3 regions of the Escherichia sp. B1147 genome follow, and region 1 is predicted to be linked to each of the others. Evidence: predicted binding sites of a transcription regulator. Region 1 holds the regulator's gene; each other region holds the start of a gene.

Region 1 (4,463 bases):
AAACCATCGAGTATCACTACGGCAAACATCATCAAACTTATGTCACTAACCTGAACAACCTGATTAAAGGTACCGAGTTTGAAGGTAAATCACTGGAAGAGATTATTCGCAGCTCTGAAGGTGGCGTATTCAACAACGCAGCTCAGGTCTGGAACCACACTTTCTACTGGAACTGCCTGGCACCGAACGCCGGTGGCGAACCGACTGGCGAAGTCGCTGAAGCTATCGCCGCATCTTTCGGTAGCTTTGCCGATTTCAAAGCACAGTTTACTGACGCTGCGATCAAAAACTTTGGTTCTGGCTGGACCTGGCTGGTGAAGAACAGTGATGGCAAACTGGCTATCGTTTCTACCTCTAATGCTGGTACTCCGCTGACTACCGATGCGACCCCACTGCTGACCGTTGATGTCTGGGAACACGCTTATTACATCGACTATCGCAATGCGCGTCCTGGTTACCTGGAGCACTTCTGGGCACTGGTGAACTGGGAATTCGTAGCGAAAAATCTCGCCGCATAATAACTGATGGCAGATGCAACATTGCCTGATGCGCTACGCTTATCATGCCTACGCGGATCATCAATCCAGGTCGGATAAGGCGCTTGCGCCGCATCCGACAAGCGATGCCTGATGCGACGTTTAACGCGTCTTTTCAGGCCTATGCGGATGAGGCGTTAACAACACATCTGGCAAGATAAATCGCACTTTGCCTGAAAATCGTAACGCAGAAGGTATCCCTTCTGCGTTTTTGTTTTATTAGCTGTTGGCAACGCAAACTGCTTCAGGTTGTTTTCTGGCTGACATCAACACCAGCAACAATGCCAGTCCTGCGACAATCGCCCCCATCACCGGCACAAAACTGTACCCCAGACCACCTGAAATCACTGCGCCACCTGCCGCAGCACCCAGCGCATTGCCCAGGTTAAAGGCACCGATATTCACTGACGAAGACAGCCCCGGCGCTTCGCTGGCAACTCGCATCACACGCATCTGTAACGGTGGCACCACCGCAAAAGTTGCTGCGCCCCACACCACCATGCTGATAGCGGCACCAAACTCATTACGAGCCAGGAACGGGATCGCCAGCATAATCACCATCAGCAGCAACAAAAAGCCTTTCAGCGTGCCATTAACCGAACGGTCCGCCAGTTTACCGCCGAAATAGTTACCGATAGAAAACCCGACGCCAATCAGTACCAACATTGCCGTTACGAATATCGGTGTCGCGTGGGTGATGCTTTGCAGTACCGGAGAAATATAGGTATAGAGCGTAAACATTGCCCCTGCCCCCAGCACTGTTGTCAGCAATGCCGAAAGCACCTGCGGACGCAACAGGACCGCCAGCTCTTTTTTCACTTCCGGTCGCGCTCCTGCGCCACCTTTTGGTAACGAGAAGAACAGGCTAACCATTGAAATCACGCCCAGCCCCGCCGTTGCCAGAAACGACATCCGCCAGCCAATAGTTTCGCCAAGCCAGGTCGCCGCAGGAACACCGCCAATATTTGCCAGAGTTAAACCCATAAACATAGTGGCGACGGCGCTGGCCTGTTTGTGTTTAGGTACAACGCTTGCGGCCACGACTGAACCCAAACCAAAAAATGCCCCGTGATTCAGGCTGGTCAAAATGCGTGAAAGCATCAGCGTCATATAATCCGGCGCGATAGCAGAAAGCACATTGCCAAGAGTGAATATGGCCATCAGGAAAATAAGCGCACTACGCCGGGCACGGTGAGACAGTAGTAATGTCATCAGCGGCGCGCCAACCATTACGCCAACCGCATAAGCGCTGATAAGCATGCCCGCAGCGGGAATCGAGACATCCACACCGCGCGCAATGACGGGCAATAAGCCCATTGGCGAGAACTCCGTTGTCCCGATACCAAACGCGCCAACTGCCAGCGCCAACAACGGATAGTTAATTTTCATGCCTAATCTCCACCTCTTCGCGTCATTACACGATATTCATCAAAGTGGCGAAAGCATGACAGCAATCACAAAAAATTGAAAATAACAAAAAGAGAAAACACTTTTGCCATTTTGCTAACAAAAGGGAAGAGAGTGCGAGGGAGGATGCGCTCCCTCGAAGGGAAATCAGTGCAGCGCGGCAGTCAAACCTACGGCTACGATCAAACCGAGGACAATAATGGTTGTTACCAGTGAAGATTTAAGGTCGGCACTCATCAAGTTTTCTCCTTTTTTATTACCCTACAAAAAGTGATATTACGCATTTTTACACACTGTGAAGAAAAAATCTCCCGTCATTTATAATGATAAGTGTTTTACCACTTCCCCTTTTCATCAAGATCGGCCAAAATTCCACGCTTACACTATTTGCGTACTGGCCATTAACCCCTTCCTGACGCTCTGTGTCGTTTTTCCGGCGTACCGCAACACTTTTGTTGCGCGTAAGGTGTGTAAAGGCAAACGTTTACCTTGCGATTTTGCAGGAGCTGAAGTTAGGGTCTGGAGTGAAATGGAATGGCAACAATAAAAGATGTAGCGAAGCGAGCAAACGTTTCCACTACAACTGTGTCACACGTTATAAACAAAACTCGTTTCGTCGCTGAAGAAACGCGCAACGCCGTGTGGGCAGCGATTAAAGAATTACACTACTCCCCTAGCGCGGTAGCGCGTAGCCTGAAGGTTAACCACACCAAGTCTATTGGCTTACTGGCTACCAGCAGCGAAGCGGCCTATTTCGCGGAGATCATCGAAGCGGTTGAAAAAAATTGCTTCCAGAAAGGTTACACGCTGATCCTCGGCAACGCGTGGAACAATCTGGAGAAACAGCGCGCCTATCTGTCGATGATGGCGCAAAAACGCGTCGATGGCCTGCTGGTGATGTGTTCTGAATACCCGGAACCGTTGCTGGCGATGCTGGAAGAGTATCGCCATATCCCAATGGTGGTGATGGACTGGGGTGAAGCAAAAGCTGACTTTACCGATGCGGTCATTGATAACGCGTTTGAAGGTGGCTACATGGCCGGGCGTTATCTGATTGAACGCGGTCACCGCGAAATCGGCGTTATCCCCGGCCCGCTGGAACGTAACACCGGTGCAGGCCGCCTTGCCGGTTTTATGAAGGCAATGGAAGAAGCGATGATCAAGGTGCCGGAAAACTGGATTGTGCAGGGTGACTTTGAACCTGAATCCGGTTATCGCGCCATGCAGCAAATCCTGTCGCAACCGCATCGCCCTACTGCTGTCTTCTGTGGTGGTGATATCATGGCAATGGGCGCACTTTGCGCTGCTGATGAAATGGGTCTGCGCGTACCACAGGATGTTTCGCTGATCGGTTATGATAACGTGCGCAACGCACGCTACTTTACCCCAGCGTTGACCACTATCCATCAGCCAAAAGATTCGCTGGGCGAAACGGCATTCAACATGCTGTTGGACCGTATCGTCAACAAACGCGAAGAACCGCAGTCTATCGAAGTTCATCCGCGGTTGATTGAACGCCGTTCCGTGGCTGACGGTCCGTTCCGCGACTATCGTCGTTAATCATCCGTTGCGGGAGTCTCTTCAGGCTCCCGCAACCACTCCTTATTTAGCGTCTCACTATCGCCGAGATACTCCAGCAACCAGGTTAAGGCTGGCGACATATCATTCTGCTGCCATGTCAAACAACATGCCGAATCAGGGAATGGGTTTTCCAGTTCTAATGCTACCCACTTCCCTTCGTTGAGCCAGGGTTTAGCGAAATGCGTCGGCACCATGCCAATGCATAATCCAGCCGAGATACAGGTTGCCGATGATTCCCAGTCAGGCACCACCACCCTTTTTTGGTTATCAAGCAGCCAGGTAATACGTTTGGGCAGCGTACGTGAGGTATCTTCGCGCACCAGCGATGGCCAATTGCGCAACGTATCGTCGCTGAACGGCCCATTCATCGACACAAGCGGATGATGACTGGCAACAACGCAACTCCAGCTCAACATTCCCATATCCCGGAAGGCATAACGGCCCCCGACCGGAATCGCTCGTGTCGCGCCAATCGCCAGCTCCACGCGCCCATCGGAAAGCGCATCCCAGACGCCGTTGAACACTTCCTGAAATACCAGAAGTTCGACATCATCAAAATGGCGATAAAAATCAACGATCATCTGCCGCGTGCGTTCTGGTCTGACAATATTATCTACCGCGATGGCTAACTGACCGCGCCAGCCGTTCGCTATCTGCTGGCATTGCTGGCGAGTGATCTGCATTTTTTTGACAACAGACCGCCCTTCTTTGAGAAACCACACCCCGGCAGCGGTCAGTTCCACATCACGATGTCGACGTTCAAAAAGCGGCACTGCCAGCCACTCTTCCAGTTGACGCACGGTATAGCTGACCGCAGAAGGAACACGATGCAACTCCTGGGCCGCAGCGCTGAAGCTACCATTTCGCGCCACCGCATCAACAACTTCCAGAGAATACTCGGACCACATAGCTTGCCTGCAAAATTTTTGAAATCAGTCA
Region 2 (4,463 bases), on a different contig from region 1:
ATTTCGCTATGCAGGACGCCCCAACCGAAGTGTGGGGTAACCATTTTACTGCGCGCATTGCGCCAGATGAGATAAACAAATGGTTAAGCGGCTTTTTCTCCCGTGAAGTGCAATTGCGCTGGGTAGGGCCGCAGATGACGCGGCGCGTAAAACGCCATAACACTGTACCCTTGTCGTTTGCTGATGGCTATCCGTATCTGCTCGCGAATGAAGCTTCCCTGCGTGATGTGCAGCAACGCTGCCCGGCAAGTGTAAAAATGGAGCAATTTCGCCCCAATCTGGTAGTTTCCGGCGCGGCAGCCTGGGAAGAAGATACCTGGAAAGTGATTCGCATTGGCGATGTGGTGTTTGATGTGGTTAAGCCCTGCAGCCGCTGTATTTTCACCACTGTCAGCCCGGAAAAAGGACAAAAGCACCCGGCTGGCGAACCGTTAAAAACGCTGCAATCATTTCGCACTGCCCAGGATAATGGCGATGTCGATTTTGGCCAGAATTTAATTGCCCGTAATAGTGGTGTTATTCGTGTCGGTGATGCAGTGGAAATTCTTGCAACTGCACCGGCGAAAATCTACGGCGCGGCAGCCGCAGACGATACTCTCCCGACAACGCAGCAAATGGATGCGAATGTAGATATCGACTGGCAAGGGCTGGCATTTCGCGGTAATAACCAACAGGTATTGTTGGAACAATTAGAAAATCAAGGGATTCGGATCCCCTATTCTTGCCGTGCTGGCATATGCGGAAGTTGTCGGGTTCAGCTTCTGGAAGGCGAAGTCACCCCGCTGAAGAAATCAGCTATGAGCGACGATGGAACAATTCTTTGCTGTAGTTGTGTGCCGAAGACTGCATTGAAACTGAAAGGTTAAACGGCTTGTTCAAGGCTGAAGCTGTCATAACTCATATGAGGTTTCAGTCTGTCATTCATAATTTTGATGGCGTCGCCCAGTTGCATGGCACGACCGGCGATGACAACACAAGGCTGCGCAAGGAGGCACAGCGCGGCATTTTCGCCAGATTCAACAACCAGCAGGCTGACTTGTTCATTGGTGTCGCTTAACCAGACACAGGCTGCATCACCCGGCACTGGCGACCACATTTCACCATGGGAAACAAAATGCCAGCTTTTCGGCATTTGCGGTTTGAGATAACGAACTGCCACCAGCGCATTAAGCACCAGTTCAGCTTTTTGTTCTTTTGATAAGTTAAGGTCGCGGCATTTTTCTTCAAACGAGAAATAGAGCGCGGCGTCATCAACGCAGAATCCCGCTGGAGAAAAGGCGTCTGGTGTCAACATCTTGCGCGCAAAACGTGAGCGAAATAGCATGCCATTGGCTAAATCAAGCATCATTCGATCATGCTCTTCATCATAATACCAACGCCAATTATCGTCTGGTTTAATTCGCATATGCATCTCCTCTACCCTATAAATCCACTGCAACATATTCCATTGTTGCTTCGCTTAATAACCTCAACAAGAAAAGTGCAAAATGTCTAAATAAGTAACAGCAATGAATATAAAACAACCAGGGCTGAAAATAAAGCCCTGATTATCTTATAAAGAGAAAATGAAAGAAATAATTAGATATGGTTAACGATTTCTTTAATCAGCGGCGGTCCTTTAAAAATAAAACCGGAATAAATTTGCACCAAAGAAGCTCCCGCAGCTATCTTCTCGCGAGCAGCAATTACCGAGTCAATACCACCAACACCAATAATCGGTAAGCGGCCGTTTAATTCCTGCGACAAGCGACGAATAATTTCCGTACTTTTTAATTGTAAGGGACGACCACTTAAGCCACCGGTCTGATCACAATTTTTCATCCCCTGAACCAAAGAACGATCGAGTGTCGTATTAGTTGCAATGACACCATCAATATTATGGCGAACTAAACTATCGGCAACCTGGATCAACTCTTCTTCAGAAAGATCCGGCGCGATCTTCACTGCTATTGGTACATATTTATGATGGGTTGCGTGCAGATCATTTTGTTTATTTTTAATTGCCGTTAATAAATCATCCAGTGCTTCGCCATATTGCAGCGTGCGTAATCCCGGGGTATTTGGTGATGAAATATTGATGGCTATATATCCTGCATAGGCGTAGATTTTTTCCATACAAATCAGATAGTCATCTTTGCCTTGCTCAACCGGCGTATCTTTATTTTTGCCGATATTGATTCCCAGAACACCGTCGTAGTGGGCTTTTTTAACGTTCTCTACGAGGTTATCAACGCCGAGGTTATTAAAGCCCATACGGTTTATTAAACCTTCAGCCTCTACCAGGCGAAAAAGACGCGGTTTGTCGTTTCCTGGTTGTGGACGCGGGGTGACCGTACCGATCTCGATCGATCCAAATCCCATTGCACCAAGGGCATCAATACACTCTCCGTCTTTATCAAGACCGGCTGCCAGGCCAAGCGGGTTTTTAAAAGTCAGTCCCATACAGTTAACTGGCTTCGCTGCAACATTTTGCCGAACAAGCGCTTCAAACGGTGTTCCGGTGATGCGGCGTAATTGCTGAAAAGTAAACTCGTGTGCGCGCTCTGGATCGAGCTGGAAAAGGGCTTTACGAACGAAGGGGTAGTACATGAACTCTCCTGGATTCCCGGTGTGCAAACCGGGGGCGTATTATGTGCGAGTTCGCAGCAAAAGGGAATTGACCTGCGGCAATAAATAGCAAACGTTTTCTTATTGCGCTTTTTTTATGCTTTTTTTGGCTTTCCTTCTTCAGATAAATCATTTCGACTCGCGAATGCCCTCTGTCAGACTGAGCAAATTGTTATCAATGTTAACAAAACAAGAACAATTGGTTATAAGGAGAGAATATGCGCGTCATCACCCTGGCAGGAAGTCCTCGCTTTCCTTCTCGCTCAAGTTCCTTGCTGGAATATGCGCGAGAAAAACTAAATGGCCTGGATGTGGAGGTTTATCACTGGAATTTGCAAAACTTCACCCCGGAAGATTTGCTCTATGCCCGTTTCGATAGTCCGGCACTAAAAACGTTCACCGAACAGTTACAAGAAGCCGACGGACTGATTGTCGCCACACCAGTATATAAAGCCGCCTATTCCGGGGCGCTAAAAACCCTCCTCGACCTGCTACCTGAACGGGCTCTGCAAGGCAAAGTCGTGCTGCCCCTGGCGACAGGCGGCACGGTGGCTCATCTACTGGCAGTTGATTACGCACTAAAACCGGTTCTAAGCGCACTGAAAGCCCAGGAGATCCTGCACGGCGTGTTTGCCGATGACTCGCAGGTGATTGATTACCATCACAAACCACAGTTCACGCCGAATCTGCAATCTCGTCTCGATACCGCGCTCGAAACTTTCTGGCAGGCACTTCACCGCCGTGATGTTCAGGTTCCTGATCTTCTTTCTCTGCGAGGTAATGCCCATGCGTAACATCGTTAAACTAGCGTTAGTGGGATTACTTAGCGTCTCCACACTTGCGGTTGCTGCGGAGCCGTCTCCAGAAGCGTTACGTATTGGCTACCAGAAAGGCAGCATTGGTATGGTGCTGGCAAAAAGCCACCAGCTACTGGAAAAACGCTATCCGCAAACAAGAATTTCATGGGTAGAATTCCCAGCTGGCCCGCAGATGCTGGAGGCGCTGAACGTCGGCAGTATCGATCTGGGCAGTACGGGTGATATTCCACCAATCTTTGCTCAGGCCGCTGGGGCCGATCTGCTGTACGTTGGCGTCGAACCGCCAAAGCCAAAAGCCGAAGTGATTCTGGTGCCAGAAAACAGCCCGATCAAAACCGTAGCCGATCTCAAAGGTCACAAAGTTGCCTTTCAGAAAGGTTCCAGCTCACACAACCTTCTGCTGCGTGCACTGCGCCAGGCCGGACTTAATTTTACCGATATCCAACCCACTTACCTGACGCCCGCCGACGCCCGCGCCGCGTTCCAGCAAGGTAACGTCGATGCCTGGGCTATTTGGGATCCCTACTACTCCGCTGCATTGCTACAGGGCGGCGTGCGGGTGCTGAAAGATGGCACCGATCTCAATCAAACAGGATCGTTTTATCTTGCTGCTCGTCCATATGCGGAGAAGAACGGCACCTTTATTCAGGGCGTACTGGAAACCTTCACCGAGGCCGATGCGTTAACCCGCAATAAGCGCGAACAGAGTATCGCCTTGCTGGCAAAAACAATGGGCTTACCTGCGCCAGTGATTGCCTCGTATCTTGACCATCGCCCCATTACCACCATCAAACCGGTAAGCGTCGGGGTCGCTGCCTTACAGCAGCAAACAGCAGATCTGTTTTATGAAAACCGTCTGGTACCGAAAAAAGTCGATATTCGCCAGCGCATCTGGCAGCCCACTCAACTGGAAGGAAAACAATTATGAGCCTGAATATGTTCTGGTTTTTACCTACGCACGGTGACGGTCGTTATCTAGGAACGGAAGAAAGTTCACGCCCGGTTGATCATGGTTATCTGCAACAGATTGCGCAAGCG
Region 3 (4,463 bases), on a different contig from region 1:
TCGCCAACGCCATACCTTTCAGCTCTGCCGCACCAATGTTTACCTTCGCGCCACTGACGCCGATGATCAGGATCACGGAGGTCAGGATCAGGTTCTGTGCTTTATTGTAATCCACTTTCGATTCAATAAGCACACGAATACCAGAAGCGCCGATGACACCGTAAAGCAGCAGCGAAACGCCGCCCATCACCGGCAGTGGGATCATCTGGATAGCAGCAGCCAGTTTACCAACACAGGAGAGCAGGATGGCGAAGATCGCCGCACCACCGATTACCCAGGTACTGTAAACGCGGGTGATCGCCATAACGCCGATGTTTTCCCCGTAGGTGGTGTTTGGCGTGGAACCAAAGAACCCGGAGATAACGGTCGACAGACCATTAGCGAACATGGAACGGTGCAGGCCCGGATCGCGCAACAGATCTTTTTTCACGATGTTAGCCGTTACCACCAGATGCCCTACGTGTTCAGCAATAACCACCAGCGCCGCAGGCAGAATGGTCAAAATGGCAAACCACTCAAAGCGCGGCGTGTAAAGAGTCGGCAGAGCAAACCAGTGAGCGTTGATAATCGGCGTGGTATCGACAATTCCCATTGCGAAGGAGAGCGCGTACCCCACCAACACGCCAATCAAAATCGGGATAATTGCCAGGAAACCGCGGAACAGTACGGAACCTAAAACCGTAACCGCCAGGGTAGTAATGGAGATAATGATGGTTTTGGAATCTGGCGTTTGCCCTTCAGCCGGGAGTAAGCCCGCCATGCCAGCAGCCACGCCCGCCAGTTCCAGACCGATGACAGCAACGATTGCCCCCATTGCCGCTGGAGGAAAAAGCACATCCAGCCAGCCAGTTCCTGCTTTCTTCACAATAAAAGAAACCAGACAGAACAGCACGCCGCACATAATAAAGCCGCCCAGCGCAACTTCATAACCCAACGGCAACAGCAATAACACCGGGGAAATAAAGGCAAAGCTCGAACCAAGATAAGCAGGGATTTTCCCTTTACAGATGAAGAGATACAGCAGCGTTCCGATACCGTTAAATAACAGTACGGTTGCTGGGTTGATATGAAATAAGACGGGCACCAGGACGGTTGCACCAAACATGGCGAACAAATGTTGTAAACTAAGCGGGATTGTCTGTAAAAGTGGCGGTCTTTCACTCACCCCGATAGCACGGCGCGTCATAGTATTATCCTCTGTATATTATGTGTTATAGGCGCTTTACTCAAAAAAAAGCCGACTCTTAAAGTCGGCTTTAATTATTTTTTATTCGTTATTTCGTACCAAAGATTTTATCACCGGCATCGCCGAGGCCCGGGATAATGTATCCGTGCTCATTCAGCCCCTGGTCAATCGATGCGGTATACAGCTCGACGTCCGGGTGCGCTTTTTCCAGCGCAGCGATACCTTCTGGCGCAGCCACCAGCACCAGCACTTTAATGCTGCTGCAGCCCGCTTTTTTCAGCAGGTCGATGGTCGCGATAACGGAACCACCGGTTGCCAGCATTGGGTCGACGATCAGCGCCATACGCTCATCAATGTTAGAAACCAGTTTCTGGAAGTACGGTACTGGCTCCAGCGTTTCTTCATTACGGTACATACCGACCACGCTGATGCGCGCACTCGGAACGTTTTCCAGCACGCCGTCCATCATCCCCAGGCCCGCACGCAGGATCGGCACCACGGTAATTTTCTTACCTTTGATCTGGTCGATTTCTACCGGACCGTTCCAGCCTTCGATAGTAACTTTTTCAGTTTCGAGGTCGGCGGTCGCCTCATAAGTCAGCAGGCTACCCACTTCAGAAGCGAGTTCGCGAAAGCGCTTGGTGCTGATATCTTGCTCACGCATCAGTCCCAGCTTGTGTTTGACGAGTGGGTGTTTGACTTCCACGATCTTCATACTCTTTCTCCTTTGAGGGCAGCCACAAAAAAAATCGACGGATTATACCGCCTTTTTTTAAGGCGGCAATATTATTTTCGTTGACTTTAGACAAACTAACAACGGTTTGATAAAAAATCATTTCACATTCAAATAGTTATTTATTGTCATTATCTCACAATACATTCATTCATTACGTTTATTTATGCGCTACTTCGCTGTTTGGTAGGCGAAAAGAGGCTGAAAAAGGTTATGTAAAGCAGTCTCGCAAACGTTTGCTTTCCCTGTTAGAATTGCGCCGAATTTTATTTTTCTACCGCAAGTAACGCGTGGGGACCCAAGCAGTGACCGATAAAACCTCTCTTAGCTACAAAGATGCCGGTGTTGATATTGACGCAGGTAATGCTCTGGTTGGCAGAATCAAAGGCGTAGTGAAGAAAACGCGTCGCCCGGAAGTGATGGGCGGTCTGGGCGGCTTCGGTGCGCTGTGTGCGTTGCCGCAAAAATATCGCGAACCTGTGCTGGTTTCCGGCACTGACGGTGTAGGCACCAAGCTGCGTCTGGCCATGGATTTAAAACGCCACGATACCATTGGTATCGATCTGGTCGCCATGTGCGTTAATGACCTGGTGGTACAAGGCGCTGAACCACTGTTTTTCCTCGATTATTACGCAACCGGAAAACTGGATGTTGATACCGCTTCAGCGGTGATCAGTGGCATCGCCGAAGGCTGTCTGCAATCCGGCTGTTCGCTGGTGGGCGGCGAAACAGCGGAAATGCCGGGGATGTATCACGGCGAAGATTATGATGTTGCTGGTTTCTGTGTTGGGGTGGTAGAAAAATCAGAAATCATCGACGGTTCTAAAGTTAGCGACGGCGATGTGCTCATTGCACTCGGCTCCAGCGGCCCGCACTCTAACGGTTACTCGCTGGTACGCAAAATTCTCGAAGTCAGCGGTTGCGATCCGCAAACTACAGAGCTGGACGGCAAACCCCTGGCCGATCATCTGCTGGCACCAACCCGTATTTATGTGAAGTCCGTGCTGGAATTGATTGAAAAGGTTGATGTTCACGCCATTGCGCACCTGACCGGCGGCGGTTTCTGGGAAAACATTCCTCGCGTATTACCAGAAAACACTCAGGCAGTGATTGATGAATCCTCCTGGCAGTGGCCGGAAGTGTTCAACTGGCTGCAAACGGCAGGTAACGTCAGCCGCCATGAAATGTATCGTACCTTCAACTGCGGCGTCGGGATGGTTATCGCCCTGCCTGCTCCGGAAGTGGACAAAGCTCTCGCCCTGCTCAATGCCAACGGTGAAAACGCGTGGAAAATCGGTATCATCAAAGCTTCTGATTCCGAACAACGCGTGGTTATCGAATAATGAATATTGTGGTGCTTATTTCCGGCAACGGAAGTAATTTGCAGGCAATTATAGATGCCTGCAAAACCAACAAAATTAAAGGCACCCTACGGGCAGTTTTCAGCAATAAGGCCGACGCGTTCGGCCTTGAGCGCGCCCGCAAAGCAGGTATCGCAACGCATACGCTTATTGCCAGTCAATTTGACAGTCGGGAAGACTATGATCGGGAATTGATGCACGAAATCGACGTGTACGCACCCGATGTGGTCGTTCTGGCCGGTTTTATGCGCATTCTCAGCCCAGCGTTTGTTTCCCACTACGCCGGGCGTTTGCTGAACATTCACCCTTCCCTGCTGCCGAAATATCCCGGTTTGCATACCCATCGTCAGGCTCTGGAAAATGGCGATGAAGAACATGGTACATCGGTGCATTTCGTGACCGATGAGCTGGACGGCGGCCCGGTAATTTTGCAGGCTAAAATTCCGGTTTTTGCCGGTGATACAGAAGATGAAATCACCGCTCGCGTGCAAACCCAGGAGCATGCTATTTACCCGCTGGTCATTAGCTGGTTTGTTGATGGTCGTCTGAAGATGCATGAAAACGCCGCGTGGCTGGATGATCAACGTCTTCCACCGCAGGGCTATGCCGCCGACGACGAGTAATCTTCCGCATTTTAAAGCGCCAGCGCTACTGCTGGCGCTTCTCGTTTCTCCTGTAAATCGCAGGCTTCAGCAGTTTTTTTCCCCCTTTTCTGGCATAGTTGGACATCTGCCAACATTGCTCGCCATAATAGCCAGGCAGTGTCCCGTGAATAAAACGGAGTAAAAGTGGTAATGGGTCAGGAAAAGCTATACATCGAGAAAGAGCTCAGTTGGTTATCGTTCAATGAACGCGTGCTTCAGGAAGCGGCGGACAAATCTAACCCGCTGATTGAAAGGATGCGTTTTCTTGGGATCTATTCCAATAACCTTGATGAGTTCTATAAAGTTCGCTTCGCTGAACTGAAGCGACGTATCATTATTAGCGAAGAACAAGGTTCTAACTCTCACTCCCGCCATTTGCTGGGCAAAATTCAATCCCGCGTGCTAAAAGCCGATCAGGAATTTGACGGTCTTTACAACGAGCTGCTGCTGGAGATGGCGCGTAACCAGATTTTCCTGATTAATGAACGCCAGCTCTCCGTTAATCAACAAAACTGGCTGCGTCATTATTTTAAGCAGTA

Evidence for each region. Region 1 encodes PurR, which represses purine synthesis genes. Its sites were predicted from a motif close to CANGCAAACGTTTGCNTG; they were not measured.
Region 2: the regulator PurR is predicted to act here: its motif matches at 2,674-2,691, upstream of pyrD (quinone-dependent dihydroorotate dehydrogenase).
Region 3: the regulator PurR is predicted to act here: its motif matches at 2,145-2,162, upstream of purM (phosphoribosylformylglycinamidine cyclo-ligase).

The regions. Positions count from the first base shown of each region.
Region 1 covers NZ_LFHY01000017.1:123,799-128,261, forward strand. The annotation lists gene sodB (superoxide dismutase [Fe]) at 1-518, shown strand, start outside; gene A9180_RS18590 (MFS transporter) at 756-1,925, opposite strand; gene A9180_RS18595 (YnhF family membrane protein) at 2,091-2,180, opposite strand; gene purR (HTH-type transcriptional repressor PurR) at 2,478-3,503, shown strand; gene punR (DNA-binding transcriptional activator PunR) at 3,500-4,432, opposite strand.
Region 2 covers NZ_LFHY01000011.1:70,215-74,677, reverse strand. The annotation lists gene ycbX (6-N-hydroxylaminopurine resistance protein YcbX) at 1-866, shown strand, start outside; gene zapC (cell division protein ZapC) at 863-1,405, opposite strand; gene pyrD (quinone-dependent dihydroorotate dehydrogenase) at 1,579-2,589, opposite strand; gene ssuE (NADPH-dependent FMN reductase) at 2,826-3,401, shown strand; gene ssuA (aliphatic sulfonate ABC transporter substrate-binding protein SsuA) at 3,394-4,353, shown strand; gene ssuD (FMNH2-dependent alkanesulfonate monooxygenase) at 4,350-4,463, shown strand, end outside.
Region 3 covers NZ_LFHY01000005.1:108,096-112,558, reverse strand. The annotation lists gene uraA (uracil permease) at 1-1,186, opposite strand, end outside; gene upp (uracil phosphoribosyltransferase) at 1,275-1,901, opposite strand; gene purM (phosphoribosylformylglycinamidine cyclo-ligase) at 2,225-3,262, shown strand; gene purN (phosphoribosylglycinamide formyltransferase) at 3,262-3,903, shown strand; gene ppk1 (polyphosphate kinase 1) at 4,075-4,463, shown strand, end outside.